4 regions of the Pantoea sp. Ae19-2 genome follow, and region 4 is predicted to be linked to each of the others. Evidence: predicted binding sites of a transcription regulator. Region 4 holds the regulator's gene; each other region holds the start of a gene.
The links. The regulator LexA, encoded in region 4, represses DNA repair genes until DNA is damaged. The targets are predictions, from matches to a motif close to TNCTGTATGTACATACAGNA.
Positions count from the first base shown of each region.

Region 1: the regulator LexA is predicted to act here: its motif matches at 2,721-2,740, upstream of AAIE03_RS11050 (DNA translocase FtsK 4TM domain-containing protein).
Region 2: the regulator LexA is predicted to act here: its motif matches at 2,676-2,695, upstream of sulA (SOS-induced cell division inhibitor SulA).
Region 3: the regulator LexA is predicted to act here: its motif matches at 2,450-2,469, upstream of uvrB (excinuclease ABC subunit UvrB).

Region 1 is NZ_JBCHWE010000001.1:2,388,960-2,396,314, forward strand. Features, by position in the region: gene AAIE03_RS11050 (DNA translocase FtsK 4TM domain-containing protein) at 1-2,660, opposite strand, end outside; gene lrp (leucine-responsive transcriptional regulator Lrp) at 2,779-3,273, opposite strand; gene trxB (thioredoxin-disulfide reductase) at 3,799-4,764, shown strand; gene cydD (heme ABC transporter permease/ATP-binding protein CydD) at 4,901-6,670, shown strand; gene cydC (heme ABC transporter ATP-binding protein/permease CydC) at 6,670-7,355, shown strand, end outside.
Region 2 is NZ_JBCHWE010000001.1:2,315,129-2,322,483, reverse strand. Features, by position in the region: gene AAIE03_RS10800 (AAA family ATPase) at 1-62, opposite strand, end outside; gene matP (macrodomain Ter protein MatP) at 158-628, shown strand; gene ompA (porin OmpA) at 739-1,812, opposite strand; gene sulA (SOS-induced cell division inhibitor SulA) at 2,164-2,655, opposite strand; gene AAIE03_RS10780 (TfoX/Sxy family DNA transformation protein) at 2,866-3,492, shown strand; gene yccS (YccS family putative transporter) at 3,489-5,636, opposite strand; gene AAIE03_RS10770 (YccF domain-containing protein) at 5,617-6,060, opposite strand; gene helD (DNA helicase IV) at 6,181-7,355, shown strand, end outside.
Region 3 is NZ_JBCHWE010000001.1:2,518,529-2,525,883, reverse strand. Features, by position in the region: gene bioC (malonyl-ACP O-methyltransferase BioC) at 1-279, shown strand, start outside; gene bioD (dethiobiotin synthase) at 273-962, shown strand; gene AAIE03_RS11665 (ABC transporter ATP-binding protein) at 948-1,670, opposite strand; gene uvrB (excinuclease ABC subunit UvrB) at 2,547-4,568, shown strand; gene AAIE03_RS11655 (gluconeogenesis factor YvcK family protein) at 4,570-5,475, opposite strand; molybdenum cofactor riboswitch at 5,676-5,809, shown strand; gene moaA (GTP 3',8-cyclase MoaA) at 5,796-6,785, shown strand; gene moaB (molybdenum cofactor biosynthesis protein B) at 6,800-7,315, shown strand; gene moaC (cyclic pyranopterin monophosphate synthase MoaC) at 7,318-7,355, shown strand, end outside.
Region 4 is NZ_JBCHWE010000001.1:3,638,346-3,645,700, forward strand. Features, by position in the region: gene AAIE03_RS16735 (CsbD family protein) at 1-125, opposite strand, end outside; gene dinF (MATE family efflux transporter DinF) at 297-1,619, opposite strand; gene lexA (transcriptional repressor LexA) at 1,730-2,344, opposite strand; gene AAIE03_RS16750 (diacylglycerol kinase) at 2,451-2,819, opposite strand; gene plsB (glycerol-3-phosphate 1-O-acyltransferase PlsB) at 2,948-5,374, shown strand; gene ubiA (4-hydroxybenzoate octaprenyltransferase) at 5,504-6,388, opposite strand; gene ubiC (chorismate lyase) at 6,400-6,912, opposite strand; gene psiE (phosphate-starvation-inducible protein PsiE) at 6,997-7,355, opposite strand, start outside.

The sequences.
Region 1 (7,355 bases), 1.2 Mb from region 4:
GACATCAGTTTATAGCGGCGCTCCATCTCACCGACGCTCCAGCGCAGCGCATTCGCCGCATCTTTCATATCGGTGACGACTTCGGTGAGTAGATGCGGAATGCCTTCATAGACCGACAGCTCAAGCATTTTCGGGTCGATCATAATAAAGCGCACTTCTTCCGGCGTGGCTTTATACAACATGCTGAGAATCATGGCGTTCACACCGACTGACTTACCCGAACCGGTGGTACCCGCTACCAGTAAGTGTGGCATCTTCGCCAAATCGGCCACTACCGGCTGACCAGCAATGTCTTTACCCAGTACCACGGCCAGAGGTGAAGGATTGTCACGGAATTTTGGACAATCCAGCACTTCACGTAAGTAAACGGTCTGACGGTGCTTATTCGGTAATTCCAGTCCGACATAGGGCTTACCCGGAATCACTTCAACAACGCGCACCGCCGTGGTGGACAGTGAACGGGCCAGATCGCGCGACAGGTTAGAAATACGCGCGGCTTTCACGCCCGGTGCCAGATCCAGTTCAAAGCGGGTAATGACCGGGCCGGGAGAGATGCCGACGACCTCAGCCTTAACACGATAATCGCCCAGGCGCGATTCAACCAGGCGCGCCGTCTGCTCAAGGGCAAACATGTCAACCGGCTCTTCTTCTGCAGGCGGTGCGGTTAACAGATCCAGAGAAGGCAACGGCGTAGAGGGTTTTTCCAGCGGCTGTTCATGGCGCATCAGGAAAGGATGAATCAGGCTGTCATGCAACGACGGCTTCGCCTCTTCCACAGGTTCGGGCTGCTCGACAGGTGCCGCGAAGGTATCCGACGCAACGTTCTGCGTCGGCATGCTTCTCTGCGCGTCCGCATGCGTCGGCGCAGCCTGTACTTGCTGCCACGGCTCATGTTTGGCCGCGACCTCATCCGTTTCCGGCGTTGCCGCAATGGTGAACAGCGGCTCAACCGGGCCGTCGTCAACCAGATCTTTCATCGGTGAGAAATCAAAGGCCGCAGACGTGTCCAGGTTGAATACCGGCGCATTGTTGGCAGATTCGGTCTCATAACGCTGTTGCTGCTGCTCGGCGAACTGACGGGCCAGGGATGCCTGCTCTAGAGCCTGTTCATCGTCTTCACTCTGTTCATCCTGTTGCCAGCTCTCGCCATAACGCTGTTGCTGCTCAGACTGAAACGCCTGACGTAACTCAGCCTGTTGCAGAGCATCCTGCTCCTCCGCTGACCAGTCTGGATTATGCGGCTGATCGGAAGCCTGTGGAGCCGCCGGGGCTTCAGACAGTCTGGCTTTCTCTTCTGCCATGCGCTGGGAAGGAAGTTTAATTCCGTAAGAAGCCAGTTCGCGTCGGGTCGGTAATTTAACCGGGTTTGGCCGCGGTAACGCCGGACCTATCCCCTGCTTCACCTGTGGATTCGCCTGATTTTCAGGCACAGGTTCAAACAGGGGCGACATCGAGGCCGCGGCTTTTCCTGCCGCGCCTGCCGTTACCGCACTGCTCAGGGTTGCAGCAGAGGCTGCCTCGCGCCAGTTGCCCATCTTCGGCGCATCATCCTCATAGGCCGTAAAGGGTGCTGAGGATGCGGGTGTTTCATCCGGCATTTCAAAACGGTACAGAGGCGGTTCACTGACCGGTTTATCCTGCGGAACAGGATCACGCGGTGCAAAATGACGCTCTGGAGCAGGATGAGGTACAGCCGCTTCCTGGGCGGGCGCGGCGACAGTATTCACGGGCGCAACCGCAGGCTGGGCTGCAGATGGGGCTGACGGCGGCACGGTAGCCGTGGTAAAGGTTGACGCCACGCTGGCTGCAGGTTGCTGGACGGGTGCCACCGGCATTTCAGCAGCGTCGGTGGTTGCCGCGACGGCAGCGCGTGTCGCTGTTGCCGCCTTAGCCAGCAGCGGATCGTGCTCGTCCAGATCGGGCTGCGCCTTACGGGGCGCAGAAAGCAGAACGTCATCGTCGTCATGGGGCTGCGCGTGAAGAACAGGCACATCATCTTCATGATGTTCGCCCTCGTCCTCTTCCTGCCAGGGTTCGTCGTGACGTGAACGGTTGCTGGCAAATGTCAGCACGCCCATGACCACGCCACCGATTCGTTCTGCAATGGTCAACCACGACCAACCGGTATACAGCGTAATGCCCGCTGCCCAGATGCAAAGCAGAGTGAGGGTGCCACCAGCAGGACTAAACCAGGGTGAAATCGCATTGCTGACGAGGCTGCCGATCACGCCGCCTGAAGCAAAGTACCAGATGTCGTCAGCATTCAGTGCAGCCATGCCGCAGGTCGTCACGACCAGGGCCAGCACGCCAATTAAGCGCAAACCTACGGCGAAATAGTCGAAGTAGTCCTGATTATCGCGCTGGCGAAAGGCTATCCAGCACAATCCAAGGATCACCGGTGGAATGGCGTAAGCCATCACGCCAAAGATGAACAACAGCGTGTCAGCCAGCCATGCCCCTACCGTACCGCCGATATTATGGATAGGCTCGTGCCAGGCCGTCTGCGACCAGCTCGGGTCGGAAGGATTAAAACTGACCAGGGAAACCATCAGGTAGACGGCAAATAACGCCACCAGAATGAGCAACGCTTCCAGCAGACGGCGTCCACTGCTCAGCGACTGTAACGAAACGTCTTTATCTTCTGTGTATTCCTGGCTCAAGAGAACTCTCCAGGTGCCTGTAAAGTAAGAAACAACAGCGTCGGGCTCACCCGACGCTGGTCCTGTATGTATTCACAGGAGTGTACCGAAATTTCACAGGCTTTGCACCTGCCACGCATCAGCGCGTTTTGATCACCAGACGGTTACTCTGTTTGACCTCTTCCATCACCACGTAAGTACGCGTGTCGTTTACACCCGGCAGGCGCAGCAGGGTTTCCCCCAGCAGCTTGCGGTAGGCGGACATATCGGGCACGCGTGTTTTCAGCAGGTAGTCGAAATCACCAGAAACCAGGTGACACTCTTGAGTTTCCTCAAGTTTTTGCACAGCGGCGTTAAATTGCTCAAACACATCTGGTGCGCCACGATTCAGAGTAATCTCAACGAATACCAGTAATGAGGCGTCCAGGTAGTGAGGGTTAAGTTGCGCAGTATAACCAAGGATGAATCCCTGGCGTTCAAGACGACGTACACGCTCAAGACAAGGTGTAGGCGATAATCCTACACGTTTGGAAAGTTCCACGTTTGAGATACGACCGTCTTTCTGCAATTCATTCAGAATATTTCTGTCGATCCTGTCGAGGTCTTTACCGGGGCGTTTCTTATTATCTACCATTATTATTGTCTCTCTTAATTCCTTCCCTTTACCTGCCATCCCCTGAAAACGCTCATTGTTCGGGGCATTTTTTGAAGTGAAATAACGGCGTCTCAGTGCTGTCGCACCTATGTGTATGACGCATGTTGTCTGTCCACATCATGCGTCATGACTCATATCAGACGACAAAATTCGTTCGGCACATTGCCCAAAACCCGGCGGCAAAACCCGTTTTGTTCCGAAGATGTCATTCGCTTCTCACACTGTTTTCGCAAATGCGCAGGCGATTGTCAAAGTAAAATGTCTAAATTCAGGACAAGATGCCAGACACATCGCTGGGTCACTGTTTTTAAATGAGTATTTTCGGGCGATAAGGTGCAACAACGTGAATTTTTGCCCCCTTTTGGCGCAAACCGCAGGCAAAAAGTGCAATCATCGTCTACGCCTTTTGCAGTAATCGCTAACAAACGCGCGCAAGTGTTGTCAATGACACGGCTTATTCCCTACAATCGCAGGCTATGTCAGACGAATGAAACTGAGGAACGCATGAGTACGGCTAAACACAGTAAGTTGCTCATTCTGGGCTCTGGTCCAGCAGGTTATACCGCAGCCGTTTATGCTGCACGCGCGAATCTGAATCCGGTGTTGATTACCGGTCTGGAAAAAGGCGGACAGCTGACGACCACGACGGAAGTGGAAAACTGGCCGGGCGACCCGCACGATCTGACAGGTCCATCGTTAATGGAACGCATGCATGAGCATGCCGAGAAATTTAACACTGAGATCATTTTTGACCACATCCATTCCGTGGATCTGCAGAATCGTCCGTTCCGTTTAACCGGTGACAGCGGCGAATACACCGCAGATGCCCTGATTATTGCCACAGGTGCATCGGCACGCTACCTCGGCCTGCCGTCAGAAGACGCGTTTAAAGGCAAAGGCGTTTCGGCCTGCGCTACCTGCGATGGTTTCTTTTACCGTAATCAGAAAGTCGCCGTGATCGGGGGCGGTAATACGGCGGTAGAAGAAGCACTTTACCTGGCCAATATCGCCGCTGAAGTGCATTTAATTCACCGTCGCGACAGCTTCCGCGCCGAGAAAATTTTGATCGATCGCCTGATGGAAAAAGTCAGCAACGGCAACATTGTGCTGCATACCCACCGTACGCTGGAAGAAGTGGTTGGCGATCAGATGGGCGTGACCGGACTGACGCTGCGTTCAACGCTGGACGACAAAACCGAGTCGCTGGAAGTCGCTGGCCTGTTTGTGGCGATTGGCCACAGCCCAAACACAGCGATTTTCGACGGCCAGTTAGCGCTGGAAAATGGCTATATCAAGGTTCAGTCTGGCCTGCACGGCAATGCAACCCAGACCAGCATTCCGGGTGTGTTTGCTGCAGGTGATGTGATGGACCATATCTATCGCCAGGCCATTACCTCTGCGGGCACCGGCTGCATGGCTGCTCTGGATGCAGAACGTTATCTTGATGGTCTGGTTAAAAACGATAAGTAAGTTGTTAATAACCTGATCTTAATTGTTTGAGGCGACTGTTTTTCAGTCGCCTTTTTTATTATCACCATGCTAAATTCATGCGCCAGGCGGGAGGGGCTCGCCTCTTTTCCTTTGTCTTCGCCACTGTGGGTTTCGCATGAACAAATCGCGGCAGCAGCACCTTACCCGTTGGCTTCGTCAACAGCGGCATCATGCCGGTCCCTGGTTACGGCTCGCCTCACTGTCAGGTTCCGCCAGTGCGTTGCTGATTATCCTGCAGGCCTGGCTGCTGGCGTCGTTGCTTCAGGCGTTGATTGTGACGCACCAGTCGCCCCCGTCGCTTCTTTCACAGTTTATGTTACTGCTGCTGTGCTTCGTGCTGCGGGCGATGCTGAACTATGCGCGCGAGCAGGCAGGATTCCGTGCCGGTCAGGCTATTCGCCAGGCGCTGCGCAAACAGATTCTGGACCGTTTATCCGCACTGGGCCCCGCCTGGATTCAGGGCAAACCGGCCGGCAGTTGGGCAACCTTACTGCTGGAACAGACAGAAGATATGCAGGCGTACTATGCGCGCTACCTGCCGCAGATGACGCTGGCGGCCGTCATCCCCTGCGCCATTTTGATTGCGCTGTTTCCGTTAAACTGGGCCGCCGGATTGATTCTGCTGGCTACGGCACCGTTGATTCCGCTGTTTATGGCGCTGGTGGGCATGGGCGCGGCCGATGCCAATCGGCGCAATTTTCTGGCCCTGGCGCGCCTGAGTGGTGACTTTCTTGATCGCCTGCGCGGCCGGGAGACGCTGAGGCTGTTTCATCGGGCCGAAGCAGAAAAACAGGCCATTGCCGCCACCACGACAGACTTTCGTCAACGCACCATGGACGTCTTACGGCTGGCTTTTCTCTCCTCCTCCGTTCTGGAGTTTTTTGCGTCATTAGCTATTGCTGTGGTCGCGGTTTATTTTGGTTTTTCCTACCTGGGTGAGTTGCACTTTGGCGATTATGGCAAGGGCGTTACGCTGTTTGCCGGTTTTCTGGTGTTGATTCTGGCCCCGGAATTCTTTCAGCCTTTGCGCGATCTCGGCACCTTCTACCATGCTAAAGCGCAGGCCATCGGCGGCGCCGATGCCATTGAGCGCTTTATGCAGGCGACGCCACAGTCAGAAGCGCGCAACGGCACTATCCCGTTTGCCGCCGCCGCACCACTGGAGCTGGTTGCTGACAACCTGGTGGTCTGCGCGCCCGGCGGTAAAATCCTGTGTGGTCCTTTACATTTCACTCTGCGCTCGGGCGGACGCATCGCGCTGGTCGGTAAAAGCGGCGCAGGCAAAACCGCGCTGTTGAATGCGCTGCTGGGATTTTTACCTTATCAGGGCTCGCTTAAAGCCAATGGGATTGAGTTACGCGATTTGGTTCAACGCGACTGGCATCGGCATCTTGCCTGGGTCGGACAAAATCCCCAGTTACCGGCAGAAACGTTACGTGAAAATATCCTGATGGGCGCGCCCCTCGACGCCGCACGTCTGGATGCCTTAATCGCGGCTTGTGGCATCCACGAGTTTCTCTCACGACTGCCTGACGGGTGGAATACCGCACCGGGCGATGCCAGCAGCGCGCTGTCCGTTGGTCAGGCACAGCGCATTGCGGTTGCGCGGGCGCTTTACAAACCGGCTCAGCTATTGCTCCTTGATGAGCCTGCAGCCAGCCTGGATGCGCTGAGTGAACATCATGTCATGCAGGCACTTCATCAGGCCGCGCGACAGCAAACCACCCTGATGATTACGCATCAGATCGATTCGCTGCGCGACTGGGATGAAATCTGGCTGATGGAGGCGGGAAAACTGGTACAGCAAGGCAGTTGGCAGGCACTGACGGCCCAGCCCGGCCCTTTCCGTGCACTGCTGCAACATCGTCAACAGGAGTGCATCTGATGTCTGCTCTGCGTCCTTTTCTGCGGCTGTGGCTGCGTCATCCCTTCCGGCTGGCGCTGGGGATTATACTGGCGATAGTCACGTTGCTGGCCAGTATTGGCCTACTCACCCTGTCTGGCTGGTTTCTGGCGGCATCGTCCGTTGTTGGCGTCGCGGGCCTGTACAGTTTTAACTATATGCTCCCGGCCGCCGGCGTGCGTGGCGCGGCCATTATACGTACCGCGGCACGTTACTTCGAACGGCTGGTCACGCACGATGCCACGTTCCGGGTGCTGCAGCATTTGCGCGTTTTCACCTTCAGCCGATTGATTTCACTGGCACCGGGTCAGCTTGCGGCCTTTCGCCAGGCGGATCTGTTAAACCGTTTTGTTGGGGATGTGGATACGCTGGATCACCTCTACCTGCGGGTAATATCGCCGCTGCTGGGCGCATTTATCGTTATTGTGGTGGTGACAGCCGGTTTAAGCCTGATTGATCCGCAGCTGGCACTCCTGCTGGGCGGTACCCTGCTTGCCCTGCTCTGTCTTTTTCCTCCCCTGTTTTACCACCTGGGCGCCCCGGCGGGCGTGGCGATAACCCGGCAGCGTTCGCACTGGCGCGTGCAGTTAATGCACTGGCTGGCGGGCCAGGCTGAACTGACGTTGTACGGTAACGCCTCCGCCTGGCGCGCGCGGCTGGACAGCAG
Region 2 (7,355 bases), 1.3 Mb from region 4:
GTCTGTTTTGAGAAAAGCGAGATTATACAGGATTCACCCTGCTTAAGCACTGCAGAGTTCATTCAGATGTTGTGACGCTGGCAGCATGTTTTTCGTTGCTGCATCCGGTAAAAAAGCTGTTATTCTTAGTTTGTTACGCGATCACGATGAGATTCCGATGAAATACCAGCAGCTCGAAAATCTTGAAAGTGGATGGAAGTGGAAATACCTGGTGAAAAAACATCGGGAGGGTGAACTGATCACGCGTCACCTTGAACTTAGCGCTGCGCAGGCCGCGGTGGATAAATTACTGGTGATGGAAAATAATCCGGTAGAGATAAACAACTGGATCAGCCAGCATATTCACCCCGACCTCGATAACCGGCTTAAGCAAACTATCCGCGCCCGGCGTAAACGTCACTTCAATGCTGAGCACCAGCACACCCGAAAAAAATCAATCGATCTGGAATATCTGGTCTGGCAGCGACTGGCAGGGCTGGCGCAACGTCGTAACAATACGCTGTCTGAAACCATCGTACAGCTTATTGAAGATGCCGAACGTAAAGAGAAGTATGCCAGTCAGATGTCAACGTTAAAGCAGGATCTGCAGGCAATATTAGGTCATCCAGGGTCTGAAAAAGAGTCCTGAGTTCACGCGAGAGATTACGGATTCAGACTCCGCGATACGGGATGAGCAGCATTGATAAATTCAGGCCAAAAAAAACCCCGCATAAGCGGGGTTTTTTCATAACGGATAACTTAAGCCTGTGGCTGAGTTACCACGTCTTTGATGCCTTTAACGTCGATTTCTACACGACGGTCTGGCGCCAGGCAGTCGATCAGGGCCTTACGACCTTTCACGCTGTCACAGGTGTTGCCAGTCACTGGGTTGGATTCACCCATGCCGCGAGCAGAGATCTTGTTAGCAGGGATACCTTTAGATACCAGGTAATCCACTACTGACTGAGCACGTTTCTCAGACAGTTTCTGGTTGTACTGCTCTGAACCGATGCGATCGGTGAAGCCCAGAACAACAACTGAACCGTCTTTAGGATCCATGGAGCTCAGCTGGCTATACAGCTGATCCAGAGCCTGCTGACCTTCTGGCTTCAGGGTTGACTTGTTGAAGGTGAACAGAACGTCTGATTTCAGAGTGAAACGCTTGGTCTGTACCACTGGTGCTGGAGCTGGTGCTGGAGCCGGAGCTGGCGCAGCAACATCATCCTGACCGAAGCGGTAAGAAACACCCAGGCTCAGCATGCCGTTGTCTGGACGAGCACCAACGGTCTGTGCATCACCGATGTTGTTAACCCACTGGTAATCCAGACGGGTTGCCCAGTTTTTGGTCAGAGCATATTCAACACCAACGGCTGCCAGTGGAGAAACACCGGTGTCGTGGTCGCTGATGCGAGTGCCAGTAGCCAGGTTCTGCTGAGTAGAGTCTGCACGCCATACCATGCCACCCAGGCGGGTATAGATGTCCAGATCGTCTGCGATTGGGTAGCTCAGTTTAGCAGCCAGCTGGATGCCCTGTGCTTTGAATGCGCCGTTAATCTGGTTGCCTTTATTAGGCATGCGGCCTAACCAGTCATAGCCCAGTTCGAAACCCAGGTATGGGTTAGCCTGGTAACCAGCGAACGCGCCTGCGCCCAGTTGGCTTTCATGAGTTGGACCGTCGTTGTTTTGGTAATTGTGACCGTAGTAGCCAGTGTCGTGATACTGAGACCAGCCCAGTTTAGCACCGGTGTACCAGGTGTTATCTTTTGGGGCGGCCTGCGCTACGGTAGCGAAGCCAGCCAGTGCCACTGCAATTGCGATAGCTGTCTTTTTCATTTTGCGCCTCGTTATCATCCAAATAGGCAATGAGCATAAAGGTTGCTCTTGGTTTAATCCTTCGCCGGGTCAAAACGCTCGCTTATGACTCTACCGCAAAAAACGGAGGTTATTGAGCACCCTGGCGAGATAAAGTCTACAACGAGATTGGAAACTTACAAGTGTGATGTGAGGCACTTATGTAAAAAAACAGTGTTTTATACATAAATTCTAACAATTTACCCTGAACTTCTGTGAGGTGCTTACCCCACAAAATGGGGGCTAAGCCGTTGTCATTGCTGGGGGGAGCAGAATCAGTGCCTTAGCCTTAAGCGAGATAAAAAACTGCTTGAGATAAATCTCATTTTTTACTTAATGAAACAAATCAGACTGAATTTTTAGCGAGTTTTCTGGTCTTACTGCCGTTTTGAGGGTTTCACCCGAGCGTAAAATCAGCCCCAACGCCTTTCCTTCCGCTGCTGCACGTTCAAGTTCACGACGTTCGTCCACGTCTAATTCATAAGGAATCCAGGCCAAAACCACGCTGTAATTTCCTGTGCGCAGCGCTTTGATCATCGCTTCAACGGCATTGTAACGTTCAGCATCGGCGATATGCATACTTTTCTCAAGTGGCAAACCGGCTTCCTGCATCCAGACCCGGCTCAACTTGTGCGCGGGGGTTAACCACAGCTGCCAGCGAGACTGCTGGCTTAATTGCTGAAGCAGTGGTAACAGCAGCATCTGCATCATTCCGGGTTGTTCGCTATAGCGTAATTCAGTAATCCAGCCTTTATGAGTAGCCGGAACAGAGGACGAAGCGTAACGGTGAGCAGAGCATACATTACTGGTATGTTGGGTGCGCATAAATTAATCACTCAGCAGTTGACTGTATGGATGTACAGTAATGGCATCCTGGATAAAGATCAACCTGAATTTCTGAAAACGCCTCGCAAAATTTGCATCAGCTTGTCTTTTAACGGATTTATTCATTGAACCTCTAACTGAATTTAATTATCTTCTAACTTCCTGAATAGTAAGATTTTTAGCAGGCTTTTGTTACAAGGAGGTGATGAAATGAAGAAACAGAAGCGGATAATTTTACGCTCAATACAGCAGTTGGCACCGCTGGGCAAAATTGAATCCCGTACCCAGTTCGGTGGCTACGCACTGGCTGTTGAGCGCGTGGTTTTTGCGCTGGTAAAAGAAGACGAACTCTACTTACGTGCCAGTGAAGCATTACGGGAATATGGGGCAAAGCAGCCGCTGGAACCCTTGACATTCCATAAGCGGGGTATTGCGGTAAGCCTCAACTATTTTAAGGTAGACGATCGCCTGTGGGCGCATCCGGAGCATCTGGTTCGCCTTTCTGCTGCGTCTCTGCAAACCGCCCAACGTGAGCACAATGAGCGGCTGGGTAAGGTGCGGTTAAAAGACTTACCAAACGTCAGCCTGCGACTGGAAATGATGCTGCATGAGATAGGTATTTGTACCGTCAAACATCTGCGTGAAACGGGGGCCAGGCAGTGCTGGTTAAGGCTGCGGCGCAATAATCAACACCTCGGCCTTAAAACCTTATTAGCGCTTGAAGGGGCGATTTCCGGCCATCATCATGCGGCGCTGCCACAAACCATTAAAACCGAGTTAGGCGAATGGTATCAGGCCGCACTCAGTACGCCGGAATGTAAAGAAAAAGGCCGTTAGCGCCTGTCCAGCGAGCGTCGCAGGCGCGCAATGTCGGGCATCAGGGCAACCAGCAAGCCCAACTGTTGCAAAACCAGCGGCGCACGCGGATCGGGCTCGGCGGTCAGTTGCGCGATGCGCTGCACCAGCTCAATACGCATTTTCTCTGCCCGGCTGTCGCTGACGACATCCGTCTGCAGCACATCTTCAACATAACATACTGTATCGTCGAGCAGGGCCAGCAGGGCTGGTTGGGTCACTTTGTCGCGATGAGCGCCCAGAGCGGAGATATAGCTCAGGAAGGAGTGATTCAGGCAGAGTAACTGAAATGCCGACTCCCTGAGCTTAGTGCTGGTACGGGGTTCGCTGCTCATATTTGATACCACCGATGCCAGCTCAGCATCGGCGTTGTGGGCGTCACGTCGCGCAATACGATAAGCAAGACGATTGTCTTTGCCCTGATGGTACTGCTCCATGATCGCATCAAGATAACGGCAGTTGGCATTAAGCGTGCGAGTGGCAACGGCCGGAAGCTGACGAAAACGCCAGTCAGGCCAGATAAAGCTCACGGCGAGCCAGGCCAGCGCACAGCCCAGTAAGGTGTCCACTACCCGCGGCAGCGCGACCTCAAATCCCTCACCCAGCAGATTAAAACAGAGCAGAACCAGCAGGGTGATAAACAAGGTGGCATGCGCGTATTGCACCTGGCGGAAAGCAAAGAAGAGTACGCCCGTCACGACAATCAGAAACAGCTGGCCTTCTACTGAGGGCACCAGCCAGAGCAATGGCAACCCAATGGCAATGCCAGCCAGCGTGCCGCCGATGCGCAGTGCCAGCCTGCGCTGGGTCGCGCTGTAGTTGGGCTGGCAAACGAACAGGCTGGTTAACAGAATCCAGTAGCCTCGTTCCAGACCGGTAACCTGAATGAATCCGTACCCGGTGCACATTACCACTGACATTCTGACAGCATGACGGAACAGGGCCGAAGAGGGCGTCAGGTGGCGGCTGAAGCGCAGCTTGATGTCGCTCCAGCCGCTGATCTCTTCACGTGACAGCATGTTGTCGCTGTGCTGCGGATCGTCGGCCAGTGCCTGCTCAGATTCGAGAGAAGCCAGTTGCGCATCAATCGCCTGCAGATTACGTAATAACCAAAACAGGGCCCGGGTATGCGTGGCATCCGGATGGCTATCTTCAAGGCGTTGAATCGCATTATGTAAGCGTTCAAAAACACGCTCAAAACGACTGTCATGTTCCCAGCGTTCGCGCAGTAAAACAGACCGGGCCAGTTGCCGACAGGCCTGAGCCTGCATATTCAGCAGGCGCTGAAAGCGGAACAGAATTTCGTTATAGCGCCAGTTGCCGCGCAGTAAATGATACTGGAGATGAGAAGAGCTGGCGCGTTCGTGGATATCCTGAGCAACAAAATAGTAGTGCAGACTGCGTCGGGTACCACGTGAGCCCCTGTCGCCGCGCAAGCGGCTTTGCAGTGTGGTTTTGGTCAGATTAAGCTGGGCGACCAGCTGGCTGTTCACCATCGCCGCCTCAACAAACGTGGCATCATCCTGCGCATCGGCGTCCGGATCAAACAGGTTAGCTTTGGCGTCCAGGTATTGCGCTAACTGCGAGAAACTGGCTGCCAGCTGCTCCTGAACCGGGCGAACGGGAAACATGACGTGGCCCAACAGCGTCAGCAGGTTATACCAGAGCGCGCCGACCAGCAGCAGGATGGGCTGCAGATACCACTGGGAAAACAGTCCGATGCCCAACATGGTGTAAACGGCAATCAGCAAGGCGCCGAAAGCAATGGTCGCATAGCGCTGCCCGAGAGCGCCCAGCAAAATAAAACCCCAGGTGGAGATCGCCAGACCGATAATAAAGGCCAGCGGATGGGGAAAGAGCAGTTCCACTGAAACCGACGCAACGCAAAAACACAACAGGGTAATCAGCAGATTTTTTAAACGTCCCGCCAGTCGATCATCCAGATCGGCCAGCGCGGCGGCGACCACCCCAAGCGTGAGGGGAATGGTCCATTCAATCTGCTGCAGCACCCAGGGCACTGCTGCACAGCCGGTTAAGGCGAACAGAATCCGCAGCAGGTAACGCCAGGTGCTGTTAAAAAGATACTTACGCCATCCGGACAGAATACTAATAGCGGCGGCGGGCATTGGCATCACGCGCGGCACGCGCCTCTTCCACAGAGACAACCCGACGGCCGACCGGCCACAGTGCAATAGCCGCAATCTTGAAATTCGCGATTCCCACCGGAATACCAATGATGCTGACACACTGCACAATACCGACAGAGATGTGGGACAGGCAGAGCCACCAGCCGAAGAAAATCAGCCAGAAAATATTCAGGAAGGTGCCGCCGGTGTTCATGATGTGACTTTTGCTGTCGGGACGCAGCACATCCACGTGCACCGCCTCATTGCCGAACGGAAGAAACGAGAGTTTGGTGATTTCCCAGCATGAACGCGTCAACGGCAGGGTAAAGATCAGCACAATGCTGATCAGTGTCGCGAACAGCCAACTGAGCGTGGTGAAGAAGCCACCCAATACAAAATTAAGAATATTTAAAACAGTGCGCATAACCGCTTTTCCTTTTGCACTCCGCAAGATATGTCGCAGTTTAGCGTGTTTTAAGGCTGGAGCGTCAAGAGTCTGACAGGTAAACTCCGATTACTCTTTATCTCGGTCGTTGGTGTCGGCGTGGAACTTAAAGCAACATCCATGGGCAAACGGCTTGCCCAGCATCCTTACAATCGTGTTCGCCTGTTGACCGCTGGTGTTGAAGTCAGTGGTGATAAACACGAATATCTGATTCCCTTTAACCAGTTGTCGGACATTACCTGTAAGCGTGGCATGGTCTGGGGAGAGCTCGAGTTTCTGCTGGCGGACAATAAGGTTGTGCGTTTGCATGGCACTGAATGGCAGGAGACACAACGTTTTTATCATTATCTGATGCAGGCATGGCAGGACTGGAGCCATGAGATGAGTGACGTGTGTGCCTCGGTTCTGCAGGGCCTTCGTGCTGAAATTAACGGGTTCAGTGAGCAGGACCGCTGGTTAAAACGCAGTGAGCTGCAGGCGATTAACGATCAAATTCTCAAGCAGTTTGATGCCTTGCCACTCCCGCTGTCACGCATCAACGATTTTGAGTCCTGTCGGGAAAATTGGGCATTTTGCCAACACTGGCTGCAACAGGGCGAGGCCGCAATCCGTCAGCGTAACCGCGACTGGACTGCTGCGATGCTCACGCGTTATCAGGATTTCTTCGCCACGGTTGAGTCCACGCCGCTTAACGGATCTCAGGCTGAAGCCGTGGTAAACGGTGAGGATGCGGTGCTGGTACTGGCGGGCGCGGGCAGTGGCAAAACCTCTGTGCTGGTCGCCCGGGCGGGCTGGTTATTACAACGCCGACTCGCCAGCGCCGATCAGATTCTGCTGTTAGCCTTTGGCCGTCATGCTGCTGAAGAGATGAACGACCGTATCCAGAGCAGGCTACAGGCAACGGATATGCAGGCACGTACTTTTCATTCTCTGGCCCTGCACATTATCCGCGAAGGCAGTAATAAACAGCCTGTCATCAGTAAACTGGAAAGCGACGCCGCCGCGCGCCGGGCATTATTGATCGACAACTGGCGTCAGCAATGCCATGAAAAGAAAGCCCAGGCGAATGGCTGGCGGCAATGGCTGCGTGATGAACTGGCGTGGGAGGTCGGCGAGGGGCCTTTCTGGCAGGACGATCGCCTGGCTGAGCGTCTGGCACCGCGGCTTGAACGCTGGTTAAGCCTGATGCGCATGCACGGTGGTGCACAGGCCGCCATGATCGACGGCGTTCCTGAGGCGCTACGTGAGCTGTTCAGTAAACGCATCAAGCTGAT
Region 3 (7,355 bases), 1.1 Mb from region 4:
CGTCTCCATGCGAACCGCTTTTTGCCTGCACAGGAGATTGCTGCCGCCTGTGAAACACAGCGTCTGCGCTGCCATGCGCAAACCCTTACCCTGCATTTTCCCGATGCGCTGAGTGCAATGCGCTCCCTGAAGGGCATCGGGGCAACGCATCTGCATACCGGACGGTCTGGCTGCGTATTAACGCGCCAGCGTCTTGCTCAGCTCGAAGCCCACTGGCCGCGGGATGAGCAGGGTTTCCGCCTCAGTTACCATCTTATGTTTGGAGTGACACAATGTTGAATCGCTGGTTTGTTACCGGTACCGACACCGAAGTCGGTAAAACGGTTGCCAGTGCGGCGCTGCTGCAGGCTGCCACCGCCGCAGGCTACCGCAGCGCGGGCTATAAACCTGTGGCCTCAGGCTGCGAGCTCACCGCAGCAGGCGTGCGCAACAGTGATGCGCTGACCTTACAGCGTTACAGCAACGTCCCGCTGCGCTACGAACAGGTCAATCCACTGGCGTTTATGGAGCCGACTTCACCTCATATCGCCAGCGCGGATGAGGGCAGACCGATTGAGTTTGCCACGCTGTCGGCGGGGCTGCGGGAACTTGAGCCGCTGGCAGAATGGATTTTGGTGGAAGGTGCGGGCGGCTGGTACACGCCGCTTTCTGAGACGCAAACCTATGCAGACTGGGTTGAGGAGGAGCAGCTACCGGTCATTTTGGTGGTGGGCGTCAAGCTGGGATGTATCAATCATGCCATGCTGACTGCCGATGCGATTCGCGCACGCGGCCTGCACCTGGCGGGCTGGATCGCCAATACGGTACAGCCACCCGGCCAGCGTTATCAGGCCTACCTGGCGGCCTTAACGCAGCGGCTTCCTGCACCTTGCCTGGGCGTGATCCCCTGGCTAACCCAGGAAGACCAGCAGGCAAACTGTGGACATTATCTGACGCTGCCGGATCGATCAGGCCACCGTTAACCACTTCTCCAGGGTCGCGTCATCCAGCTGGGCGACGTTGCCCTGTGCCACATTGCGCCCGCGATGCAGCAGGAGAAAGTTGTCAGCCACGCGGCGAATCAGCGAGACGCGCTGTTCAAGCAGCAGAATCGTCAGGCCGTAGTCACGATTAAGGCGACGAATCAGATTCCCCATCTCTTCTTCCAGCCAGGGCGCCATGCCGTCGGCGGGCTCATCCAGAATCAACAGGCGGGGCTGCAGCACCAGCGCACGGGCCAGAGCCAACTGCTGCTGCTGATAGACCGGCAGGTCGCCGCTGCGCTGCTGACGCAGCGAATAGAGGGCGGGTAACAGATCAAAGATCATTTCCGGGATCGCCCGATAACCGTCATTCGCCTGTGCGCCTGCCAGTAGGGCAATGAGTAAATTATCCTCAACGCTCATCTGAGTAAAAATGTGGCGCCCCTGCGGAACAAACCCGATCCCCTGTCGGGCCCGCAGCTCAGCAGGCTGCGAGAGCAGGTCTTCCGGCGGTGAGCCATCCTGCTGCCAGCTGATCGTCCCGCTGTTAATCGGTAGCTTGCCCATAATGCAGTTCACCAGCGTGGTTTTTCCCATACCGGGGCGTCCCAGTATGCCGGTGCAGGTGCCGGGAGGCAGATCAAGATCCACATTCCAGAGAATATGATTTTTACCGTAAAACTGATTCACCGACCGTAAACTTAGCATCTGACGCGCTCCTTCCAGATAATTAACCTGAATGCTTTCGCCGTTCATTTCTGGTAAATCGCTCTAATGAGATAGCGGCGCATTTCACGCGGCTACTGCCTGTAACACTCAGATGAGAGAGCATGCAATTACCAGGCCAGAGTCTCAACGGTGAGTGGAGTCGGGGCTAACCAGTGAAAATCACCCTGTTTAAAGATAAATAAAAGTTAACAATTCCACGTCAGGACGCTTACGCGGTACAGCGTTGGTGCAGGTTCATGAAGCCGGGAAGTGCACCTGCTCGTTAATGGGGCAATAAAAAAAAGAAAAGTGAGACGCACTTGTCGCCGATCAAGGCACGGATTGCGCTGATAGCTAAATCACTACCCGTTAGCGTCAGAAAATAAGCGAAAAAAAATATTTTTTTATCGCCCAAAGGGGAGTGAAAAAAATTATACACAGCCGATGTGCAAAGGGCTGTCATTAGTTATCCACTATTCCTGTGGATAACCTTGTGCATTAGGTAATGAAAACAGGTTGGAAGCGAGGAAATACGGGGCCTGGTAACCCGATGATGAGAATCTGGGCTTTTTAAAGTAACGACATTAATTCAGTGACTTAGCAAAAAACAAGCCTGCCGGATTGGGGCCGATTCATCAAACTGCAATTTTATGACACATGCTTGACAAATGTTAAATCAATATCGGGCTTGGGGATAACCTTGCGCAACAGAATCCGGTTAGCGCGCGCGATAATGTCAAAGAGTCAAGCGTAAAGTGGTTGCCGTTACTGTGCATCAATACTGTTATTATATCCAGTATTTTTTTCTGGCAAAATCGCCATAGCAGAGTAAAATAATGGGCTGCCCGCCGTCTTTCATCTGCAGGAACCGCATTCATGAGTAAAGATTTTAAACTGAACTCCGCTTTCAAGCCTTCCGGCGATCAGCCAGAGGCGATCCGTCGTCTTGAAGCCGGACTGGAAGATGGCCTGGCGCACCAGACGCTATTAGGCGTTACCGGATCGGGTAAAACCTTTACCGTGGCTAACGTGATCGCCGATCTTAACCGGCCCACCATGGTGCTGGCACCGAACAAAACGCTGGCGGCCCAGCTGTATGGTGAGATGAAGGAGTTTTTCCCGGACAACGCGGTGGAGTTTTTTGTCTCCTATTACGATTACTACCAGCCTGAAGCCTATGTCCCAAGCTCTGACACCTTTATCGAAAAAGACGCCTCGGTTAACGAACACATCGAGCAAATGCGTCTTTCCGCCACTAAAGCATTACTGGAGCGGCGTGATGTTATCGTCGTTGCCTCGGTGTCGGCCATTTACGGTCTGGGCGATCCCGATCTTTATCTGAAAATGATGCTGCACCTGACGCGCGGTATGATCATCGACCAGCGCAGCATTCTGCGTCGCTTGTCAGAGCTGCAGTACACGCGCAACGACCAGGCGTTTCAGCGCGGCACCTTCCGGGTGCGTGGCGAGGTCATCGATATTTTTCCGGCAGAGTCCGATGATATGGCACTGCGGGTGGAGTTATTTGACGAAGAGGTCGAGCGCCTGTCCCTGTTTGATCCGCTCACCGGGCAGGTTGAATCGGTTGTACCGCGTTTTACCATCTATCCGAAAACGCACTATGTTACGCCGCGTGAGCGCATTCTGCAGGCCATGGAAGACATCAAGGTTGAGTTGGCCGACCGGCGTAAAACCCTGCTGGAAAACAACAAACTGCTGGAAGAGCAGCGCATCACTCAGCGCACCCAGTTTGATCTGGAGATGATGGGCGAGCTGGGCTACTGCTCCGGCATCGAAAACTACTCGCGTTACCTGTCGGGCCGTGGGCCGGGAGAGGCGCCGCCTACGCTGTTTGACTATCTCCCCGCAGATGGCCTGCTGGTGGTGGATGAGTCCCACGTCACGATTCCCCAAATTGGCGGCATGTACCGTGGCGACCGTGCACGTAAAGAGACGTTGGTAGAGTACGGTTTCCGACTGCCTTCGGCGCTTGATAACCGTCCGATGAAGTTCGAAGAGTTTGAAGCGCTGGCCCCTCAGACGATCTATGTGTCGGCAACGCCGGGCAAATATGAGCTGGAGAAATCCGGCGACGAGGTCATCGATCAGGTGGTGCGTCCAACCGGCCTGCTGGATCCGATTCTTGAGGTCCGCCCCGTGGCGACGCAGGTTGATGATTTACTGTCTGAGATCCGCCAGCGCGTTACGATCAACGAGCGCGTCCTGGTGACCGTCCTGACTAAACGCATGGCGGAAGATCTGACAGAGTACCTTGAAGAGCACGGTGAAAAGGTGCGCTATCTGCACTCGGATATCGACACGGTGGAAAGGATGGAAATCATTCGTGACCTGCGTCTGGGCAAATTTGACGTACTGGTTGGGATCAACCTGTTGCGAGAAGGGCTGGACATGCCTGAGGTATCGCTGGTGGCCATTCTGGATGCGGACAAAGAGGGCTTCCTGCGTTCGGAGCGTTCGCTGATTCAGACCATTGGCCGTGCGGCACGTAATATTAACGGTAAAGCGATTCTGTATGGCGACAAGATCACGCCTTCAATGGCCAGAGCGATTGAAGAAACGGAACGCCGCCGTGAGAAGCAGCAGCGGCATAACGAAGAAAACGGCATCGTGCCTCAGGGCCTGAACAAGAAAATCACCGATATTCTGGAACTGGGCAATAACGTGGTGAAAACGCGTGGTAAAGCCAAGCCCGCTAAGCGCAATGCCGCTGAGGCAGACGCCGATTACCTGGCGTTGTCCCCCCAGGCGTTGCAGAAAAAGATCCACGAGCTGGAAGGGCAGATGCAGCAACATGCGCAAAACCTGGAGTTCGAACAGGCGGCTGGCCTGCGCGATCAGCTGCAGGAATTGCGCACATTGTTTATTGCGGTGTCCTGATTCAGTTAAATCCCTGAACGGCGTGCTCCAGCGCGGCGCGCAGCAGTTGGCGGTCGTGGCGGTACTTGATATCGGCGGCCTCCAGCGGTTCACGAATAATCAGGCGGTTTTCCACCCGGCTGACGTCCGTGGACGGGCCAACTACGATCGCGTCGATCACCCGCTTGCCAATGTAGTGCTCCATCATCGCCAGTTTGTCGGCCACGGTAAGCGTTGCCGCCGCAGGACTCAACTCGCGGCCCAGGTTGCCGATAAACACCATGTTAGCGGGCGTCCGGCGTAATGCCTGCGCCATCTCTTTCATGAGCAGAATGGGCATCAGGCTGGTGTAAAAGCTGCCCGGTCCAATCAGAATCAGATCGGCTTCTGCAACGGCATCGAGCGCCTCGCGGGTGGGCTGCACGGCAGGATGCAGCATCAGTTCCTGCGGTGGAAGCTGCATGGCGTCGATAGCGGTTTCCCCATACACCGCGTTGCCCTCGCTATCGGTTGCAACTAAATCAACCGGATGCTCTGACATGGGGATTAAAAAGGCGTCAACTTTCAACAGGTTTCTGATGATGTTGACCACTTCCAGCGGCCGCACGCTAAGGTGATCCAGCGCTTTCAGTATCAGGTTACCCAGATTGTGTCCGGCCAGTTCACCGTTGCCGGTAAAGCGATATTCGAACATGGCGGAGGCCACGCTCGGCTCCGTGATCAGCTGGTTAATACAGTTACGCAGGTCGCCCCAGGCGATGCCACCTTCTGCGCGACGAATGCGGCCCGTGGAGCCACCGTTGTCTGTCGTGGTCACAATGCCTGTGAGGCGTGAACCCAGAGGGGACAGGGCCGACATCACGCGTCCTAATCCGTGTCCGCCACCTAAGGCCACCACGCGATCCAGGTCCGCCAGTGTTCGATTCATACTTCTCCTTTTCACGTCTGCGCCGGCCAGCGGCCCGGTTGATGCAGACGGGGGTAATTTACGTCAATGCTTACCGGGTATTTTAACTTATCCTGTGAGCGAAATACGGTGAAAGTTAACGTTATGCAGCACACAGAGTAAAAGCCGTGGATGGCGCATCACCACTAATCGCGCTACCATCTGTATACCGCGTTGACCAGCCGGTTAACGTACACTCAAGCCTGAATGCCTACGTCGGTGGATAGGGGATTCAGGCCGTAGCCTACGCGCTGCCAGGGTGCAGGAAGAAATGACTGCATCTCCCGAATTGGAAAGGTGTTCTGGTGTCACAATTTACTGATGCATTTGCGCGCAAATTTTACTATTTGCGCCTGTCGGTCACGGATGTATGCAACTTCCGTTGTACCTATTGCCTGCCCGATGGCTATCAGCCAAACGGTATCCGCAATAAAAGTTTTCTCTCGCTGGATGAAATTCGTCGGGTCACGCGCGCCTTCGCGGCGGCGGGCACGGAGAAAGTGCGCCTGACCGGCGGTGAACCTTCATTACGTCGCGATTTTACCGACATCATTGCGGCGGTCAGAGAAAACGCGGCTATCCGCCATATCGCCGTCACCACCAATGGTTACCGGCTGGCGCGTGACGTTAAGCAGTGGCGCGATGCCGGACTCACCGCCCTGAACGTCAGCGTGGACAGCCTTGATGCACGCCAGTTTCATGCCATAACCGGTCAGGATAAATTCCACCAGGTGATGGCCGGGATTGATGCGGCCTTTGAGGCCGGCTTCAGCCAGGTCAAAGTGAACAGCGTGCTGATGCGCGACGTCAACAGCCACAACCTCACGACCTTTCTTGACTGGATCCGTACGCGCCCCATTCAACTGCGTTTTATTGAGCTGATGGAAACCGGTGAGGGCGGTGCGCTGTTTCGCGAGCAGCACGTGTCGGGCGAGGTGATCCGCGATCGACTTCTCGCGCAGGGCTGGCAGCGCCGTATCAGCGGCCGCAGCGATGGCCCGGCGCAGGTGTTTTATCATCCGGATTACGTGGGTGAAATCGGGCTGATCATGCCGTATTCCAAAGATTTTTGCGCCAGCTGTAACCGCCTGCGGGTTTCCGCTCAGGGTAACCTGCACCTGTGTCTGTTTGGCGATGGCGGCATTCCGCTGCGTGATTTACTGGCGTCCGACGATCAGCAAGATGAATTGCAGGCGCGCATTGCCAGCAGCCTGGGCCAGAAGAAACAGACGCATTTCCTGTTGCAGGGTAATACCGGTATCACACAGAATCTTTCTTACATTGGCGGTTAATTGCAGGAGCAAATATGGGTAAACCAGCCAGCGAGTTTCAACCGTTACAGCTTGCCACGCTGACGGTCTCAGACAGCCGTGATGCCAGTAATGATACGTCCGGGGATTATCTGCGTGAGGCCGCGGCCGAAGCCGGACACAGCGTCATCGACCACGCCATCGTGCCCGACAATCTTTACCGCATTCGGGCTATTGTCTCACGCTGGATTGCCAGTGAAGACGTTCAGGTGGTCATCGTCAACGGCGGCACCGGCTTTAACCTGAAAAACAGCACCCCTGAGGCGCTCCTGCCGCTGTTCGATCGGGAAATCGAAGGCTTTGGCGAGCTGTTTCGCATGATTTCCTATGAAGACATTGGCGGTTCGACGTTACAGTCCCGCGCGGTCGCCGGTCTGGCAAACCAGACGTTAATTTTCGCGGTTCCCGGCTCGACATCGGCCTGTACCAGCGCCTGGGAGCGCATCATCGCCGATCAACTGGATGCCCGTACGCGTCCCTGCAACTTTGTTACTCATTTAAAGAAGCTTTGAGCATGTCACAACTTACCCACATTAACGCCGCTGGCGAAGC
Region 4 (7,355 bases):
TTACCGACCAGCTGATCGCGTTTACCTTCAATGACTTGCATGTCATCATCGGTCAGCTTGCCCCATTTCTCTTTCATTTTTCCTTTGAACTGTTTCCAGTTACCACTCGCTTCGTCTTTATTCATTGCAGACCTCCACGTTATCCTTCGGTTTCGCATTATCTTGCAGTTAAGCAAAATCACGATATAAAGCGCTGGTCATCAGCGCCATTCAAAGTTAATTGTAGTAGGTAATCTCAGGATTGCCGGAAAAAATGAAAATATTATGTATCCTGCGTCATAATTCCGGCTGAGCGGTCAGGCATTGAACCAGGTGCCATTACGCCAGTGCTTACGCCAGACCAGCCACAAGGATAAGCCGCGCAGGGCCAGGAAAACGGCGATAGCCAGCCACAAACCATGGTTGCCCAGCCAAGGCAGTGTCGTGAGCGTCAGGAAGTAACCCAGCGCAGCCACTGCCATGCTGTTACGCATTTCTCTGCCCCGCGTTGCGCCAATAAACATGCCATCCAGTAGATAGCACCAGACGCCGATCAGCGGTAACACCATCTGCCAAATCAGAAAACTATCGGCCGCCTCTTGCAGTGCACGAATAGAAGTCAGCAAAGTCACGATCTGATAGCCAAAAAAAGCATAGGCCAGCGAGAAAAACAGCGCCACTAACAGGGCCTGGCGACAGGCAGACAACCATACCTGCTGCAGTCGGCTACCGTCTTTTGCCCCGTGTGCTTCGCCAGCAAAGGCCTCGACGGCATAGGCAAAGCCGTCCAGGGCATAAGCGGTAAAAGTGATAAACATCAGAAGGATAGCATTTACCGCTACCACATCCGGGCCAATACGGGCACCCAGTACGGTCAGCGAGGCAAAGCAGAGCTGCAAGAGCAATGAGCGCAGTAAGATATCGCGGTTAAGGCGAAGAAGGCGGTGAATATCGCCACGCCAGCTGCGGGCGAGCATATCAAACCTGATACCACGGAGCCTTAATACGCGCCACACCATTGCCATACCGACCAGCAACGTCGCGTATTCTGCCAGCGCGGTGGCGGTGGCAGCACCGGCCACGCCCCAGTGCAGGCCCAGAACCAACCAAAGATCTAACAGGATATTGATGACATTCCCCACCACCAGCAGGATGACGGGTGCCCGGGCATACTGAACGCCCAGCAGCCAGCCCAGGATTACCAGGTTAGCCAGCGTTGCGGGCGCGCTGAGCCAGCGAATATGAATAAACAGGGCAGCCTGTTCCAGCACCGACGGATCCCCACCGACAAAGCGGGTCGCCAATGCGGTGACGGGATAGCGGAGGAAGATAAACAGGATGCCGACCACCAGGGCGATGATCAGTGGCTGTGTCAGCGCACGCGCCAGCGCGGTCTTATCGCCCGCACCGAATGCCTGTGCCGTTAAGCCCGTAGTGCTCATGCGTAGAAAAAGCAGCAACATGAAGACAAAGCTGGTGACGGTCGTGCCTACGGCGACGCCGCCCAGATAGATCGGACTGTCGAGATGGCCAATAACGGCCGTATCGACCAAGCCGAGCAAAGGAACCGTAATATTTGACAGGATCATGGGCAGCGCTAACCGCCACAGTTTTTTATCGGTAGCCGTCAGAAAGCGCATTCGTGAATCCGTGCGATGAACCGCCGGGGTTTCAGGTCAACCCACAGCGGAAAAGTAAGGACAAGCAGGGGAATAGTAAGATTGACGAAAGCCGACAATCTTAACCGGTTTTACAGCCACTCACCGTTACGCACAATGCCCACGGCCAGACCTTCAACGGTCAGTGACTGGGCACGGGTGTCAACAACGATAGGCTCGAAATCATTGTTTTCAGGTAAGAGATGCACCACAGAACCCTGCTTTTTCCAGCGTTTTACCGTGACTTCGTCATCGATGCGCGCCACCACAACCTGACCATTGCGCACGTCCTGCGTTTTGTGTACGGCCAGCAGATCGCCATCCATGATGCCGATGTCTTTCATTGACATACCGCTTACGCGCAGCAGGAAATCCGCTGAAGGCTTGAACATGTCGGGATCCACTTTGTAATGCGTTTCAATGTGTTCCTGGGCCAGTAATGGCTCACCGGCGGCAACACGACCGATCAGCGGCAGGCCCTCTGATGGCTCTTCTTCCATTAACAAACGGATACCGCGGGACGCACCAGAGACAATTTCAATCACGCCTTTACGCGCCAGTGCTTTCAGGTGTTCTTCGGCCGCATTGGGCGAACGAAAACCGAGTTGTGCAGCAATTTCTGCACGCGTTGGCGGCATGCCTGTTTGATTAATGTGGTCGCGAATCAAGTCGTAGACCTGTTGCTGCCTGCTGGTTAATGCTTTCATCCCGCCCCCTGGTTGTTTATACAGTCGCTGTGAGTATATACAGGTATTGGTGAAATGGAAACCAAAACTCAGGTCAAAATCAGTTATTTGAGCCGAGATGGAACGCTTATCGCAAATGCGACCAAAGCAGCGTTCCCCAGACAAAAAGGGCCAGTAATATTGCGATAAAAACGGCAGCGGATCCCATGTCTTTTGCCCGCCCGGCAAGCGGATGACGCTCTTGGCCTGTGCGGTCTACCACGGCTTCTATCGCGCTGTTCAGGACTTCGACAATAATCACCAGCACGACAGAACCAATCATCAGGATGCGCGAAACAGTATCGACATCCAGCCAGCAGGCCAGGATAATCGCCACCACTGCGGCAACCGCTTCCTGACGAAAAGCGGCTTCGTGCTGCCAGGCAGCACGCAGACCTTGCCATGAATAGCCGGCCGCTTTCACAATACGGTTAAGGCCGGTGGCATTATTTGTCATAATAAAGGAACTCTTTTCAAAGGATTGACGTCAATATTGGGCAGCGCACAATTGTCGCTGTCACAGATTTTTGCTGCGCTTTCTGATAAGCTTGCGCCGCTTTGCTAACAAGAGGCTTCATATTGTCTATGTCAGGTTGGCGTATACTTTTTTATAAATTACTGAATTTACCCCTTTCGTTTCTGGTAAAGAGTAAGGCCATTCCGGCCGATCCCGTATCCGAACATGGGCTGGATCCTACCCGGCCTATTATGTATGTCCTGCCTTATGATTCAAAGGCCGATCTCCTCACTTTGCGTGCGCAGTGCATCCGGCACGATCTGCCCGATCCGCTCTCACCACTGGAGATTGACGGGGCCCTGTTGCCGCGCCATGTCTTTATTCACGACGGTCCGCGCGTGTTCCCCTATTTCGTGCCCAGCGTCGAGTCGGTAAAAATCTTCCACGAATATCTTGATCTGCACCGCAGTAATCCTGAGCTTGATATTCAGATGTTACCGGTTTCAGTTATGTTTGGTCGTGCACCTGGCCGGGAAGTGCAGGGTGAAGACAATCCACCGCATTTGCGCTTGCTTAACGGCGTACAAAAATTCTTTGCCGTGCTCTGGCATGGACGTGACAGTTTTGTGCGCTTCTCACCGACCGTCTCTCTGCGTCGTATGGCGACTGAGCACGGCACGGATAAATCCATCGCCCAGAAACTGGCCCGGGTTGCCCGTATCCACTTTGCCCGTCAGCGTCTGGCGGCTGTTGGCCCGCGCCTTCCCGCGCGCCAGGATTTGTTCAACCGCCTGCTGCAATCGAAGGCGATTGAAAAAGCGGTAGAAGACGAAGCACGCAGTAAAAAGATTTCCCATGAGAAAGCGCAGCAGAACGCCATCGAGATGATGGAAGAGATTGCCGCCAACTTCTCCTATGAAGCCATTCGCGTGACGGACCGGGTAATGGGCTGGCTCTGGAGCCGCCTCTATCAGGGTATCAATGTGAACGGCGGTGAGCGCGTGCGTCAGTTGGCGCAGGACGGACACGAGATCGTTTATGTGCCCTGCCACCGCAGCCACATGGATTACCTGCTGCTGTCTTACGTGCTGTATCACCAGGGGCTGGTACCGCCGCACATCGCCGCCGGTATTAACCTGAATTTCTGGCCTGCCGGGCCGATTTTCCGCCGTCTGGGTGCCTTCTTTATTCGCCGTACCTTTAAGGGCAACAAGCTCTACTCCACCGTTTTCCGCGAATATCTGGGCGAGCTTTTTACCCGCGGCTATTCCGTCGAGTACTTCGTTGAAGGCGGCCGTTCACGTACTGGCCGACTGCTGGATCCTAAAACCGGGACGTTATCCATGACGCTGCAGGCCATGTTGCGCGGCGGTACGCGCCCTATCACGTTAGTGCCTATTTACATCGGCTATGAACACGTCATGGAAGTGGGAACCTACGCGAAAGAACTGCGCGGTGCCGTTAAAGAGAAAGAAGGCTTTATGCAGATGGTGCGCGGCTTGCGCAAGCTGCGTAACCTCGGCCAGGGATACGTGAATTTTGGTGAGCCGCTGCCGCTGATAAATTATCTGAACAAGCGCGTTCCTGAATGGCGGGATTCTATCGATCCCATTGAAGCCCAACGCCCGGGTTGGTTAACCCCAACGGCGAATGATATCGCGGCCACCATCATGGTGCGAATCAATGAAGCCGGCGCGGCGAATGCCATGAACCTGTGCGTGACCGCCCTGCTTGCTTCACGTCAGCGCTCACTAACTCGCGAGCAGCTGATTGAGCAACTGGAGTGCTACACCCAGTTGCTGCGCAATGTGCCCTACTCACCGGATGCAACATTGCCAGACATGTCCGCCGAAGCCTTGCTGGACCATGCCCTTAGCATGAACAAGTTCGAGAGTGAGAAAGACAGTATTGGTGACATCATTATTCTGCCGCGCGAGCAGGCCGTGCTGATGACCTACTACCGTAATAACATTCATCATATGCTGGTAATGCCAGCGCTGATTGCGGCGATTGTGCAGCAGCACCGTAATCTGAGCGAAGCCGAACTGCTGCGTCAGGTCAGTCTGATTTACCCCATGCTGAAGAGCGAACTGTTCCTGCGCTGGAGCAATGACCAACTGCCGCAGTTGCTCACTGATTTGTGCCAGGAACTGACGCGTCAGGGGCTGATTACCATTGAAGCGGGCCTGCTGTCGTTCAATACCGCGCGTTACCGTACGCTTCAGCTGCTGGCCGCAGGTGTACGTGAGACGCTGCAGCGCTACGCCATTACTTTCTCCATCCTGAGTGCCAAGCCCACCATCAACCGTGGCACGCTGGAAAAAGAGAGCCGTACCCTGGCGCAGCGTCTGAGCGTGTTGCACGGCATCAACGCGCCGGAGTTCTTTGATAAAGCGGTGTTCTCCTCACTGGTGCTCACACTGCGTGATGAAGGCTATATCAGCGACAGTGGCGATGCAGACGTGGCGCAGACGCTGGCGACCTGGCATATCCTGGCTGAGCTGGTTACCAGCGATGTACGCATGACCATTGAGAGCGCTGTCGCGCACGATTAACGAGTCAGCGACAACGAAAAAGGCGACCATTGAGGTCGCCTTTTTTATCCGCGTGCTGGCATGGCGCAACTACCCGCTTTGACCCACTTTCCAATCCACAAGCTGGCTGTGATGTCCTGTCAATGGCGTTTAAAGAAGCTGTGAAAACGGCGGCGTATTCATCAGCACGCCCAGAAACAGAACCAGTCCTACGTAGTTGTTGTTCAGAAAAGCGCGGAAACAGGCCTGGCGATCGCGCTCTGCGATCAGCTTTTGCTGATAAACAAACAGCCCGCCAGCCAGCAATAGTGTCCAGTAAAACGCCCCGTTCAGATCCAGAATCATCCCTACCCACGCCATGAGTACCAGCGTCGCCAACTGCAGCAAACCAATAATGAATTTGTCGTAGCGGCCAAACAGTATCGCCGTTGATTTAACGCCAATCTTCAGGTCATCATCGCGATCGACCATGGCATATTGCGTGTCATAAACCACCGTCCAGCAAATGTTAGCCAGAAATACCAGCCAGCAGACAAGAGGTAAGGACTCACTAACTGCCGACCATGCCATGGGAATCGCCCAGCCAAACGCCGCGCCAAGCACCACCTGCGGCAAATGCGTATAGCGCTTCATAAACGGATAGACCCAGGCCAGTGCCAGGCCCACGACCGAGAGCATGATGGTCATCAGGTTCATGCTCAGCACCAGGGCAAAGGCAATCAGTCCTAACACCACAAATAAGTATTTGGCCTCTTTCGCGGTGACGGCACCGCTTGCCAGCGGCCGGTGCTTCGTGCGCTCGACATGACCATCGACCTTGCGATCGGCATAATCATTGATGACACAGCCTGCGGCGCGCATAACAAATACCCCGGCGACAAACACCGCCAGTATGTGTAGGGGCGGAACAGCCATCTTTGCCAACCACAGCGCCCACAATGTTGGCCACAGCAGCAGCAGAGCGCCAATCGGCTTATCAATGCGCATCAGGCGGCTGTAAGCCTGCCATTTCGTCATGTTTTGTGTGTTCTGCACAGGTCAAACCCTTAACCTTGATCACGATAGAGCGGCGAAGCCGGTAAAAACAGTTCCGTTAACAGCAGCGGTTTCCCTGACAGTCGCAGGCGCGAGCGGCGTCCCCAGAGCGCATCAACGCGGCCAGGTTCAATGAAATCGCGGGTCAGCGTTGAGGACGAGAACAGGTAACGCCCCAGCGGGCGCGTACCGAGTTGCTGTAACATCGCTTCCGGGCCGTTGAGGGTACTTTCTGGCACCAGCGTGCGCCCTGCCAGCCAAGGTTCCTCATCCCCGTAGAGAATGACTTCTCGCAGCCAGAAACGCTGCTCGGCAGGGAGTAATGCCCCTTCATCGCCGAGTTCATCGGCGGAGATAAAGCCCTCACGTACAGGTTCCACCCTGACCTTCTGGCAATGCTGTTCAAAACGTCGCGTCATGGAATCCTCTTCCATTAGCCAGTCACGAAGCGGTTGCGTCAATGCGGCATCGTCCAGCGCTAGCCAGTTAAGTGAACGTAACGAACGGAGCGGGTCTTGCGTCATGGCACTTTCCCCTAAAAATTTTCAGAGAGGTAGTTTAGCGCAGAGCGATACGAGGAACACCCGTCCTGAATGCTGAGAACGTGATTACTCGCGTTTAAGCCGGTTACTGTTTGCCAGCCACAGCGTGATCACCAGCAGCAGGATGGCCGCAGAGTAGCACAGCGTATCAAAGGGATTTTTATGGTCGACGATGATCAGCCTGATGATGGCCGTAATCCCGATATAGACAAAATAGCGCAAGGGAAAATGGTAGCCCGACTGAAAGTACTTCACGATGAGTGCAATGAACTCAAAGTAGAGAAAATAAATCACAATGCCCTCAATTAGCAGGTAGGAGGACGCCTGCTCACCGGTGCTAAACAGCACATTGGCCAGATGTACCGTCTCCTTGCCCAAAAATACCATCAAAATGAAGGCCAGGATCAACAGCCCCGCGTTCAGCA